DNA from 3 places in the Arthrobacter sp. V1I7 genome. Region 1 is predicted to be linked to each of the others. Evidence: predicted binding sites of a transcription regulator. Region 1 holds the regulator's gene; each other region holds the start of a gene.
The links. The regulator HrcA, encoded in region 1, represses chaperone genes, less so after heat shock. The targets are predictions, from matches to a motif close to TTNGCACTCGNNNNNNNCGAGTGCNAA.

Region 1 (4,274 bases):
GGCTGGAGATCAACAGCCTGGGCGGTCCGGGGGACACCGGCCGGCACTCGGTGGCGGGGCTGATTGCCGACGGCCTGGTGGAGCCGGCGGCGGCATTCAAGGGCCGGCTGGTGCTCACGCTCAAGGGCCGGCTGCTCGCCGATGCCGTGGTCCGCAGGATCCTGCCGGACTGACCGGGCCGGACTCAGCAGACCGGACTGACCAGACAGGGCCGCTGGAGGCCGGACCTACGCGCCGGACTGCGCCGCTGCGGCGCCCTGCGCGCTATTTGATCCAGCGCAGGTTGAAGTCGTAGCGGTGCGGCTGGCCGCGGTTGACGTGGATGCCCGCCGCGACGGAAAAGCAGGTGACCGCAATCCAGATCACCGTGGCGAGGACCGCGAAGATGTTTCCCACCACGGGGACGAAGACCAGCAGGTTCGCGACCACGGCGGCGATCGTCGGCGGCAGCGTGAAGTTGAGGGCTTCTTTGGACTCCTGCGCCGTAAACGGGCCACGGTCCTTGAAGATCAGGTAGATCAGCAGTGAAGGTACGCAGCCGAGGATGCCGCCGAAGTGCGCGAGCGTGGCCCACTGCCGATCCTCGCTGGCCGTCAGCGGCAGCGCGTTGGCGGGAACGCCATGGTACGGGGGCTGGCCATGGCCGGCCTGGTTGCCCGTGTGTTCGCGTGCGTCATCTGCCACGGTTTCGTCCTTCGGATTGCTGTGATGCGTCGTTGCCTGGAGCTGCGGGGCCGCGCCGGATGCGCAGCCGCCGATCCCAGAATACTTGCTCGGAGGCCGAATCAAGGATCGGGACCTCATGGAACCGTCAGGAAATCGATGACCTCTTCCACGCGGCCCAGCAGGGAGGCCTCCAGATCCGCGTAGCTGCGGACGGCGCCGAGGAGCTTCTGCCAGCCCAGGCCGATATCCTCCTTCGTGCTGTGCGGCCAGCCGAAGGCCGTCAGGATGCCGGTTTTCCAGTCCGTGTCGCGGGGGATCACCGGCCACTTCTCGATTCCCAGAACCGCGGGCCGGATGGCCTGCCAGACGTCCACGTACGGATGGCCGACGATCAGGACGTTCCCGGCCGCGCCGGGGGTCGCCATCACCGCGTCGGCGATCCGGGATTCCTTGGAATCGGGCACCAGATGGTCCACGAGTACGCCGAGGCGGCGTCCGGGGCCAGGGTGGAACGCCGCGACGGCGGCGGAGAGGTCGTCAATGCCGTGCAGCGGCTCGACGACGATGCCTTCCACCCGGAGATCGTCGCCCCAGACCTTTTCCACCAGCTCGGCGTCGTGCTTTCCCTCCACCCAGATGCGGCTGGCCTTGGCCACCTGGGCGCGCTGGCCGTCGACCCGGACCGATCCGGAGGCGGTGCGGCCTCCGGCCGGGGCCCGGGCCGGCCTTGGGGCCGGTGGCATCAGCCGGACCGGCTGGCCCTCCAGCAGGAAGCCGAAGCCGAGCCGGAAGGACCGCGACTTGCCGCGGCGGTCCTCCAGTGCCACCACATGCATCCCGCCGGACTTCTCGACCCGGGTGACGGCGCCGACCCAGCCGGACTGGACCTCCTCAAGCACCATCCCGCGTTCCACCGGGACTTCGGGCAGCCGGGACTTGGCGGGGGCGGACAGGTCCTGCGGTCCCCAGTTCTGGTACGACATCTGTTACACACTGCCTTGCGCTTGGAGTGACACGGCGGGCTGTGCCCGAAAACACCCGCCCCGGGAACAACGCCTGGAGCGAATCCAATGCTAACAACGCGGCGACTCATATTAGACTGGTTAGCACTTAGGCATGTCGAGTGCTAACCCTGCTCTCTGCGGACCGCCAGCCAGGCGCGGCCGGACCGGGCGGCACCGTATGCGGGAAAGCCGATTGGAGGTGGAGCGTGAGCGAACCACGCAAACTGGAAGTGCTGCGCGCCATCGTGGAGGACTACGTCCATTCCCGCGAACCCGTTGGCTCCAAAGCCCTCGTGGAACGGCACCACCTCGGCGTGTCCAGCGCCACCATCCGCAATGACATGGCAGCGCTGGAAGACGAAGGCCTCATCACGGCCCCGCACACGAGCGCCGGACGGATTCCCACGGACAAGGGCTACCGGCTCTTCGTGGACCAGATTTCCGCCGTCAAACCCCTCTCTCCGGCGGAACGCCGGGCCATCCAGGCCCTGCTGGAAGGTTCCGACGACCTGGACGACGTCCTGGACCGGACCGTGCGGCTCCTTGCGCAGCTGACCAACCAGGTCGCCGTCGTGCAGTATCCGCATCTGAGCCGCGCCAAGGTCCGGCATGTCGAATTCGTCCTGCTGGCACCACGGAAGGTGCTGGTGGTCCTGATTGCGGACACCGGCAAGGTGGAGCAGCGGGTGATCGACGTCGGCCAGGACCTTCCGGACGAGGCCGTCGCGGAACTCCGGACGCGGTTCCTGGCCAGCCTGTCCGGGACGTCGCTGAACCTGCTGCCGCAGTCACTGCAGTCCGTGATCGCCAGCTGCCCGCCGGCACGGCGCACCGCGGCCCAGGCGCTGGCCCGGGGTCTCGAAGCAGTGGCCACGAGCAGCCGCGAAGAGCGGATCGTCATGGCCGGCACGGCAAACCTGGCCCGCTCCAACGTGGACTTTCCGCTGAGCATCGGCCCGGTGCTGGAAGCCCTCGAAGAGCAAGTGGTGATGCTCCGCCTGCTCAGCGACATGGCGGCGGATCCCCGCAGGGTGACCGTCAGCATCGGCCGGGAGAACCCCTACGACGGGCTCGCCGAGGCCTCGGTGGTGGCCACCGGCTACGGCCCGGACGCCACCGCGAAGGTCGGCGTGCTGGGTCCGACCCGGATGGACTATCCGACCACGATGGCCGCCGTCCGTGCGGTGGCCCGCTACCTTTCCCGGATCCTCGGGCCCTGACCGTCCACGCAGCAGGCCGACGTGCCGCTGTTGACCAGACTTCTTGCCCCCAAACAGGCAGTACAACCAGGAAGAGATACGAACTTTGAGCAGCCACTACGACGTTCTTGGAGTCTCCCGCGAAGCAACCGGGGAAGAGATCAAGAAGGCTTACCGCAAGCTTGCGCGGACCCTGCACCCCGATGTGAACCCGGGCGACGACGCTTCAGACCGTTTCAAGGCCGTCACCCACGCCTATGAGGTCCTCTCCGATCCGCAGAAACGCCGGGTCTACGACACCACCGGCAACGAGAACGGCACCGATAACGGCTTCGGCGGCGGCAGCTACGCCGGCCAGGGCTTCGCCTTCCAGGACATCTTCGACACCTTCTTCGGCGCCGGCGGCCAGGCCGGTCCCTCCTCCCGGGTGCGCCGCGGGCAGGATGCGCTGATCAGCGTCCGGATCGAGCTCCGCGACGCGGTGTTCGGCGTGAACAAGAAGCTCGAAGTGGACACCGCCGTCACGTGCCCCACCTGTGCGGGCTCCTGCTGCCGGTCAGGCACCCACCCGGTGCGCTGCGACATCTGCGGCGGCAGCGGCCAGGTCCAACGTGCCGTCCGGTCCATCCTGGGCCAGGTCATGACGACCGCACCCTGCGGCAGTTGCGAAGGCTTCGGCACCGTCATCAAGGATCCCTGCAACGAGTGCGCCGGCCAGGGCCGGATCCGCAGCCGCCGGACCCTCACCGTGAAGGTCCCGGCCGGCGTCGCCACCGGCACCCGCATCCAGCTCTCCGGGCAGGGCGAGGCGGGCCCCGCCGGCGGCCCCGCCGGCGACCTCTACGTGGAGATCAGGGTCAACAACGACGCCAGCTACGTGCGCGACGGCGACGACCTGCACGCGAGCCTGAACATTCCGATGACGGCCGCCGCGCTCGGCACCGAACTGACCCTCGACACCTTCGACGGCCAGCAGGAAATCGACGTGAAGGCCGGCACCCAGTCCGGCGAGGTCATCACCCTGCGCGGACTCGGCGTCACCCACCTGCGCGGTTACGGCCGCGGCGATCTCAAGGTCCACCTTCAGGTCGAAACCCCGGCGAGGCTCGACGCCGCCCAGGAGGACCTGCTCCGGCAGTTGGCGAAACTGCGCGGCGAACAGTTCACCGAAGGAAAGCTCGCTGCGGGCGGCGGAGTCTTCGCCAAGCTCCGGGACCGGCTCGGTAACCTGTAGCGGTGAGCAACCCGGTCTTCTTCACCGCCCCGGGAACCCTGGACCAGCAGGTCCCCGGTTCCCTCTTTGTCCTGGACGGCCCTGAGGCCCGCCACGCGGTCACGGTAAAGCGCCTCGCCGTGGGTGAAACGGTGGATATCGCAGACGGCGCCGGCAAGCGGCTCACGGGAT
Region 2 (4,274 bases), 990 kb from region 1:
GCCCTTCCTGGTGTTCAGAATGCTGCGGCGCCGGCAGGCGCCCGCGGCCCGCCTTAGTGCTGGTGGCCCGCGTGCTGCTCTTCGTCGGCCGGCTTCTCGACCACGAGGGTTTCCGTGGTGAGCACCAGTGCCGCGATCGAGGCGGCGTTGCGCAGTGCTGCACGCGTCACCTTGACCGGATCGATGACGCCGGCAGCAATCAGGTCTTCGTAGTCGCCGGTCTTGGCGTTGAAGCCCTGGTTGTTGGCGGATTCCGCCACCTTGGCAACGACGACGTAGCCGTCGAAGCCGGCGTTCTGCGCGATCCAGCGCAGCGGCTGGGTCAGTGCGCGGCGGACGATGCCGACGGCAGCGGCCGCGTCACCTTCGAGCGCCTGGACGGCAGGATCCTCGTCGAGCGCCTTGAGGGCGTGGATGAGGGCGGCGCCGCCGCCGGCCACGATGCCTTCTTCGAGGGCAGCGCGGGTGGAGGACACTGCGTCCTCGATGCGGTGCTTCTTTTCCTTCAGCTCGACCTCGGTGGCAGCGCCGACCTTGATCACGCCGATGCCGCCGGCCAGCTTGGCCAGGCGTTCCTGGAGCTTTTCCTTGTCCCAGTCCGAATCGGTGCGGGTCAGCTCGGCGCGCAGCTGGGAGACCCGGGCTGCGACGTCCTCGGCCGAACCGGCGCCGTCGACGATGGTGGTGTTGTCCTTCGTGACGGTGATGCGCCGGGCGGTACCCAGCACCTCAAGGCCGACGCTGTCCAGGCTGAGGCCCAGTTCCGGTGAGACAACCTGGGCGCCGGTGAGGGTGGCGATGTCCTGCAGCATGGCCTTGCGGCGGTCACCGAAGCCCGGAGCCTTGACGGCAACGACGTTCAGCGTGCCGCGGATGCGGTTGACGATCAGCGTGGAGAGTGCCTCGCCGTCGACGTCTTCGGCAATGATGAAGAGCGGCTTGGAGCTCTGCAGCGCCTTTTCCAGCAGCGGCAGGAATTCCTGCACGGAGGAGATCTTGCCCTGGTTGATCAGGATCAGCGCGTCTTCGAGGACTGCTTCCTGGCGTTCCGCGTCCGTGACGAAGTACGGGGACAGGTAGCCCTTGTCGAACTGCATGCCCTCGGTGAGGACCAGTTCGGTCTGCGTGGTGGAGGACTCCTCGATGGTGATCACACCATCCTTGCCGACCTTGCCGAAGGCCTCGGCCAGGAGCTCGCCGACCTCGTCGCTCTGCGCGGAGATGGAGGCCACGTTGGCGACCTGGGTTCCCTCGACCGGACGGGCGTTCTCGAGCAGGCGGGCGGCGACGGCCTCGACCGAGACCTCGATGCCGCGCTTGATCTGGCCCGGGGCGGCGCCGGCCGCAACGTTGCGGAGGCCTTCCTTGACCAGGGCCTGTGCCAAAACTGTGGCGGTGGTGGTGCCGTCACCGGCGACATCGTTGGTCTTGGTGGCGACCTCCTTGGCAAGCTGCGCGCCAAGGTTCTCGTAGGGGTCGTCCAGTTCGACTTCACGGGCGATGGTGACGCCATCGTTGGTGATCGTGGGGGCGCCCCACTTTTTGTCCAGCACGACGTTGCGGCCGCGCGGGCCAAGCGTCACCTTGACCGTGTTGGCGAGCTTATCGATGCCGGCTTCAAGCGACCGGCGGGCAGCGTCGTTAAACGCAAGCTGCTTTGCCATGGTTTTGTCCTTTCAAGACAGAACCCCGCGCAACGGACCCGTCAAAGAAGGATCGGCGGCGCGGGGTCCAAGAGAGTTACTTTACGACGATCGCCAGAACGTCGCGGGCGGACAGCACGAGGTACTCGGTGCCGCCGGTCTTGACTTCGGTTCCGCCGTACTTGGAGTAGATGACAACGTCGCCGACGGTGACATCGATCGGAACGCGGTTGCCGTTGTCGTCAATGCGGCCGAGGCCTACTGCGACAACTTCACCTTCCTGCGGCTTTTCCTGCGCGGAGTCCGGGATGACCAGGCCGGAAGCCGTGGTCTGCTCGGCTTCGAGCGGGCGGACAACAATACGATCCTCAAGAGGCTTAATAGAGACCGACAAGGACCTCTCCTATTCGTCAGCAAATTCGTGGACTTTAAAGCTGTTGTGCCATGGCGTACAGACCGTCGTCGCGGTGCCGGCAGCAGCCAGGCTGTGGAGCTTCAGGTGTTAGCACCCTCCTAGGGAGAGTGCTAACGACGACTCTATGTAATGGTTAGCACTCGGTCAAGGCGAGTGCCAGAAATACGTCGCAGGTGAACGCGGGGCCGGTACCACGACACGGCGGGCGCCCGTAACCTACTGTCCGCCGAGATCCTCGAAATCCACGTCCTCGCCGTCTTCCCCGGCGTCGTTCCGGCCCGGAGCATTCCGGTCCCGGTAGAGCAGGAAGCCGCCGGCGGCGGCGAGCGCCAGGCCGACGATCAGGAAGATGGTACCGCCGATCCGGGCGGCGGCGTAGCTCTCGCGGATGGAGCGGGCTTCGTCGGTGGCGTCCTGCACGTCTTTGCCACCCACCGAGTAGACGGTGGCATTGAAGGAGTCAAGGAAGAAGATAATGACCAGTAGCGCCCCGCAGACGACGGCGGTCACGAGGCCCGCGACCAGCGCCGGCCGGGCGAACCTGCTGGTTTCCCTGCCGCTGTCATCCATGCCGTCCAGCCTAGCCGTCGCGTCCGGGCAGCGGCGCCTGAACTACGCTTGATGCCATGGCTGACGCACCGCAGGACCAGATCGCCCCACTCCTCAATCCCGAAGGCTGGGAACTGCTGGCGTCCCTGGGACCGTACCGGGAGGATGAGGCATTCCGGCTCAACGCCTCGCTCCGCAAGGCCGGCCACTCCCCCGAACTGGTTTCGGCGGCGCTCACGCAGTCCCGGCTCCGGACCAAGGCCGAGGCCAAGTTCGGTGAATTCGCCCGGCAGATGATCTTCACCCAGGCGGGGCTGGAACAGGCCACCCGGCTCACGGTGGCGGCCCGGCACGCGCAGCGCTTCGCGGAGGCCGGAACCGGGCACGTGGCGGACCTTGGCTGCGGCCTGGGTGCCGACGCGATGGCGCTGGCGTCCCTGGACATCCGGGTCACCGCGGTGGAGAAGGATGAGACCACGGCAGCCTGCGCCACCATGAACCTGATCCCGTTCCGGAACGCCACCGTGGTCCATGCCGACGCCACCGCCGTGCCCCTGGCGGGAATCGACGGCGTCTGGCTGGATCCCGCCCGCCGCACCACGTCCACCTCCGGGACCAAACGGCTCTGGGATCCGGAGGACTTCTCCCCGCCGCTGTCCTTTGCGGAATCCCTGGCCGGTTCCGGTCTCGCTGTCGGGGTGAAGATGGGTCCGGGAATGCCGCATGACGCGGTGCCCACGGGCTGCGAGGCGCAGTGGGTCTCGGTCGGCGGGGACGTCACCGAGGTCGCCTTGTGGTTCAACTCCGTGCGGCGTCCCGGCGTCCGGCGTGCCGCCTTGCTGCTCGGACCGCAGGGCGCCGCCGAACTGACCAGCGCCGAGGAGTTCGATGGCGGCCCGGCAGCCCCGGTGGGCCCCGTCGAGGGATATCTCTATGAGCCCGACGGCGCCGTCATCCGCGCCGGGCTGGTGGCCGACGTCGCCCTCCAGTTGGGCGGGCACCTGGTGGACGAGCACATCGCCTACATCTGCGCACCGGAACAGGTGGACACGCCGTTCGCCCGGGCGTACCGGATCCTGGAAGTGATGCCCTACAACGTCAAAGCGCTCAAGGCGTGGGTCAAGGACCGCGGCATCGGCGTGCTGGAGATCAAGAAACGCGGCACCTCGGTGACGCCCGAGGAGCTGCGCAAGCAGCTCCTCCCGGGCGGGAAGAACACCGCCGGCAAGAACACGGGCGGGAAGAACACCGCCGGCAAACACAAGAGCAAAAAAGCGGCCACCCTGGTCCTCACGAGGATCGGCGAGGACCGGGTGGCCATCTCGGTGGAGCCCGTCTAGAGGCCCTTCCTGCCGGGCGGTCAGGCTACTGTGCCCGCATGAAATCCTCGGCGGCACGGACCTGCTCGGCGCTGGGCCGGATCCCGGTGTACAGCACGAACTGCTCCAGCGCCTGGATCGTGGCCACCTCGGCGCCGGTGATCACGGTCTTGCCGGCGGCGCGGCCGGCTTTGACGAGCGGTGTTTCGGCGGGCAGTGCAACGACGTCGAACACCACCTTCGCGGCGTCCACCGCGTCCTGCGGGAAGGACAGCGAACCGGCGTCGGGGCCGCCGGCCATTCCCACCGGCGTGACGTTGATGAGCATCTCTGCCGTACCGCGGCCCG
Region 3 (4,274 bases), 960 kb from region 1:
CTCCCTGCGGTCCCGGTACCGGATCGGGCGAAGCCGGATGTCACCGCATTCCAGCGTCACCGGCCAGTTGAAGCTGCCCCCCACGGGAGTTACTTGGTCAGGCTGGCGGTGAGGCTGGAGGCGAAGTCGGGCAGCCATTCACGCAGGCCGGGACCGAGGTCATCGCTGTCACAGGCGAGCTGCACGCAGGCCTTGAGGTAGCTGAGCTTGTCACCGGTGTCGTAGCGGCGGCCGCGGAAGACGACGCCGTACACGCCGTAACCTTCGCCGTCACCGGCTGCGAGCGACTGGAGCGCGTCGGTGAGCTGGATCTCACCGCCGCGACCGGGCGCGGTACCTTCCAGGACTTCGAAGACGGCCGGGTGGAGGACGTAGCGTCCGATCACGGCGAGGTTTGAGGGGGCATCCTCGACGCTGGGCTTTTCAACGAGGTGGTTGATGCGGACGTAGTCTTCGCCCCGGATCTCCTGGACGTCGGCGCAGCCATAGGCGCTGATCTGGGAAGGGTCCACCTCGATCAGGGCAACAACTGATCCGCCGGTCTTGGCCTGGACTTCGATCATGGTGCTGAGGAGCTCATCGCGGGCGTCGATCAGGTCATCGCCCAGCAGCACAGCAAACGGTTCGCAGCCGACGTGCTGCTTTGCGCGCAGGACAGCGTGGCCCAGCCCCAGGGGATCGCCCTGACGCACGTAGTGGATGTCACCGAGGTTGCTGGTGGCCTGGATGGATTCCAGCTTGGCGATGTCCCCCTTGGCTTCAAGGGTGGCCTCAAGTGTCGGGACACGGTCGAAGTGGTCCTCAAGCGCGCGCTTGTTGCGGCCCGTGATCATCAGGATGTCGCTCAGGCCGACGTTGACGGCTTCCTCGACGACGTACTGGATGGCAGGCTTGTCCACGACGGGAAGCATTTCCTTCGGCATGGCCTTGGTGGCCGGAAGGAACCTGGTGCCGAGGCCCGCAGCGGGGATGACGGCCTTACGGACGGAAGCGTTGGGTGTAGTCACCCGACTAATCTAACGGAGGTATTAAACATTCGGTAATTCTCTACAGCGGGTGATGGGCGCGGATCGGGCCGCGGCCGCGGATCGGGGTGCATACAGGTGGAAGGCCGCGTCATGAAGGCAACAAAGGAACAGATCCGTGCGGTCCACCGGACGCGGCGGGCACTACTGGGGCCGGCAGCTCTCGACGCCGCCGGTACAGCGATCGCGCATCACGGCCTGACGTGGGCCAACAGGGTGGCGGGCGGGCAACCCGGGACGTTCGCGGCTTACCTGGGAGTCGGCACCGAACCGCCATCCCTCCCCCTGCTGTCGGCGCTGCACGACGCCGGACACCGGGTGCTGCTGCCGGTGTGCGAACCGGGAATCAACCTGAGTTGGGTGTACTGGACGCCGACGTCCGCCTTTGTCCGCAGCCGCTTTGCCCCGATCCGGGAACCGGTCGGCGAACCCTGCGGCCCTGAGATCATGCGGTCCGCCGCCGGCATCTTCCTGCCGGCCACCGCCGTCGACCTCTCCGGTAACCGGATCGGCCAGGGCGGCGGCTACTACGACAAATTCCTGACGACGCTGGACTCGCTTTTCCCGGGCGGGTCCGAACCGGCCGACGGCGCCGGACCACTTCCGCCGCTCCCCGCAATCGCCGTCGTCTATGACGGCGAGGTCCTGCCCGCGGGCAGCATCCCCGTGGAGTCTTTTGACCGCAGGGTGCCGTCCGCCCTGACGCCGGGCGGGTTCGTCCGCCTGCTCTGAAGCCACGATCCCGGGATGATAGAATTAGCACTCAGGCCCTGCGACTGCTAAGGGACGGAAACCGTCGGTAGACATACCGGCAGTGACCGGACCGGCCAGCACGGGACCTGCTCGTTTGTCCCACAGGAGGATTTTCCAGTGCCCACGTATGCATATGCCTGCAAGGATTGCAGCCACGCCTTCGAGATCGTGCAGTCGTTCACCGACAACTCCCTGAGCTCCTGCCCCGAGTGCGAGGGAACACTACGCAAGAAGTTCAACAGCGTAGGCGTTGTCTTCAAGGGCTCCGGCTTCTACCGGACGGATTCCCGGGACGCCAAGGGCAGCACTGTCTCGTCGGCGCCCGCCGCGGCCCCGGCCGCTCCTGCTGCTCCCGCTCCTGCCGCCGCGGGCTGACCAATCGCCCCCGGCCGGGGTCTGCTGCTATTCCGGCAGACTGTCCGCCGTGCGGCTTGTCCACATACGGATCTCGGCGCCTGTCTGCCCGTCCCGCTCGGGGATAGCGTGGCGGCATGGCCACCGCCGTTAGCTTTATTCGTCCGCACGGGATTTTCCTCGCGCAGCCTCTCAGCGCAGACTTCCGCAGGGGTTTCATCCTTGCGCGCGGCCGTTCACCGCGTCCGCGTGCCTATGGCCCCCTCAGCTACGGCCCGCACCCCGGAAGTCCACCGCGCGCCCGCGGTCCGGGCGGGCTGCGGGGACGCAACGGCCTGATGGGCTGGCTGAACCGGAACCGGCGGCTGACAGTGGCCCTGCTGCTGTGCATCGCCGCCGGGATCACCGTCCAACAACTCACGCCCGCGCCGGACGATACTGTTGGCGCCCTCGCCGCTGCCCGGGATCTGCCGGCCGGCAAGACCCTCGGCGCCGCCGACCTGGTGGTCCTGAACATCCCACCCGGTCTGCTGCCCGGCGGCAGCTTCAGCGACGGTGCGTCGCTCCAAGGGAAGCAACTGGCCGTACCCCTGCGACAGGGCCAACTGATCTCCGACTCACAGCTGCTGGGTCCCGGCCTGCTGGCAGGAAATCCCCCTGGCTCGGCTGCCGTGCCGCTCCGGATGGCGGACCCGTCCTCCGTCCGGCTGGTCTCCCCCGGCCAACTGATCAACGTCGTGATGTCCGGCGACAACGGCTTTGACCAGCCGGGAACGTCCGAAGTGCTGGCCGCCGGCGTGCCTGTGCTGTGGACCTCCACGCAGGGCGGCAAGGCGGCCCAGTGGCTTGGGGACTCGGAGACGGACGGCCTCATCGTCGTGGCAGCCGACGCCGAACAGTCCCGGCGGCTGGCCGGCGCCTCCACCCAAGGAAAGCTGTTCTTCGTCCTCGTCGCGCCGGCACCCGGCTAGGCCGGCCGTCTTTGCTGGGCCGGCCGCCCTTGCTGGGCCCGGGCACTTTGCTGGGCCGCCGCCTTTGCTGGGCCCGGGCACTTTGCTGGGCCGGCCGTCTTTGCTGGGCCGGTACTTTACTGGGCCGGTACTTTGCTGGGCCGGTACTTTTCTGGGCAGGCCGTCTTTGCTGGACGGGCCGCCGTCCATGGCGGGTCCTAGCCCCAGTGCGGGGGCTTTTGTTCCTGCAGCCAGGAATCATGGTCGTAGCTGTCGGGCCGGTCGCCCCAGCGCCGCGGGTCGTCCTCAGCCGCCTTGTTCGGCAGCACGTCGGCGGCCACCACGCTGCTGCCCGCCGGAGCGGGCACGCCCACGCTGCCCGGCGCCTCCGCTGCGAGTGCGCCCGCCTCGGCGGCGATCTGTTCGGCGGCGATCTGTTCGGCGCGAGCGTCGTTGGCGCCCCGTTCGTCGCGAACTCCCGCGCCGACAAAGTCCGCTTCGGCGAAGTCCGCGTCGGCCCCGGCGCTGCCGGCCCGACCGGATTCCGGGGTGCTGGTGTTCTGAATGTCGCCGTCTGCGCTCATGCGGTCGGCCTCCTTAATGACTATTGCTGCTGCTTGCTGCTGCTCTCCATCCTGTAAGCCGTTGGTTGCTGTCCCTGCGGCAAAAGAAGCGGGGGCAACCGGCGCGGCAGTACCCGGCGCGGACGTATCCGGCGCGGACGCGGACCGCGCCGCCGTGGCCTGCGCGGCCGTGGCCTGCGCATCGTTGACGGCCAGATGTTCCACGTCGTCGTCGAAGAAGCCCGGCGAGGACCGGTGGCGGCTGGACGCCACCGGCTTTTCCAGGCCCAGGTACCCGCCGATCCGGTCAGCACAGGCGGACGGGTCGGTGAACACCTCGATGGTCCATAGTGGCATGTACCGCCAGCCCAGCCGCTCCAGCTGCTGCGGCCGGAGCCTGCTGCGTTCCCGCACTGTCATCCGCCGGTACTGTTCGGTTCCGTCGGATTCGATCGCCACGGGCCGCGGGATCTCGGCGTCGTCCTGCCCGATCGTCTGCAGGGGGTCGGCGGCGGCCACCATGTTGAGGACGCCGTCGTACTGGTGCCAGACCCGGGCGCCGCGGGCCCGGAGCCGGTCACCAAGATCGGCAACGAGCGGGTCGGCGCCCAGGGCCTGCTCGCTGGCGG

Region 2: the regulator HrcA is predicted to act here: its motif matches at 2,192-2,218, upstream of groES (co-chaperone GroES).
Region 3: the regulator HrcA is predicted to act here: its motif matches at 1,782-1,808, upstream of QFZ69_RS04585 (FmdB family zinc ribbon protein).

The regions. Positions count from the first base shown of each region.
Region 1 is NZ_JAUSYS010000001.1:1,922,472-1,926,745, forward strand. It holds gene hemW (radical SAM family heme chaperone HemW) at 1-173, shown strand, start outside; gene QFZ69_RS08975 (DUF4870 domain-containing protein) at 265-684, opposite strand; gene QFZ69_RS08980 (DUF3097 domain-containing protein) at 801-1,649, opposite strand; gene hrcA (heat-inducible transcriptional repressor HrcA) at 1,877-2,890, shown strand; gene dnaJ (molecular chaperone DnaJ) at 2,976-4,103, shown strand; gene QFZ69_RS08995 (16S rRNA (uracil(1498)-N(3))-methyltransferase) at 4,106-4,274, shown strand, end outside.
Region 2 is NZ_JAUSYS010000001.1:934,358-938,631, reverse strand. It holds gene groL (chaperonin GroEL) at 54-1,664, opposite strand; gene groES (co-chaperone GroES) at 1,741-2,037, opposite strand; gene QFZ69_RS04510 (hypothetical protein) at 2,275-2,628, opposite strand; gene QFZ69_RS04505 (class I SAM-dependent methyltransferase) at 2,685-3,947, shown strand; gene QFZ69_RS04500 (shikimate 5-dehydrogenase) at 3,973-4,274, opposite strand, start outside.
Region 3 is NZ_JAUSYS010000001.1:957,555-961,828, reverse strand. It holds gene QFZ69_RS04600 (GNAT family N-acetyltransferase) at 1-84, opposite strand, end outside; gene galU (UTP--glucose-1-phosphate uridylyltransferase GalU) at 90-1,007, opposite strand; gene QFZ69_RS04590 (5-formyltetrahydrofolate cyclo-ligase) at 1,119-1,757, shown strand; gene QFZ69_RS04585 (FmdB family zinc ribbon protein) at 1,896-2,153, shown strand; gene QFZ69_RS04580 (Flp pilus assembly protein CpaB) at 2,270-3,103, shown strand; gene QFZ69_RS04575 (DUF4011 domain-containing protein) at 3,301-4,274, opposite strand, start outside.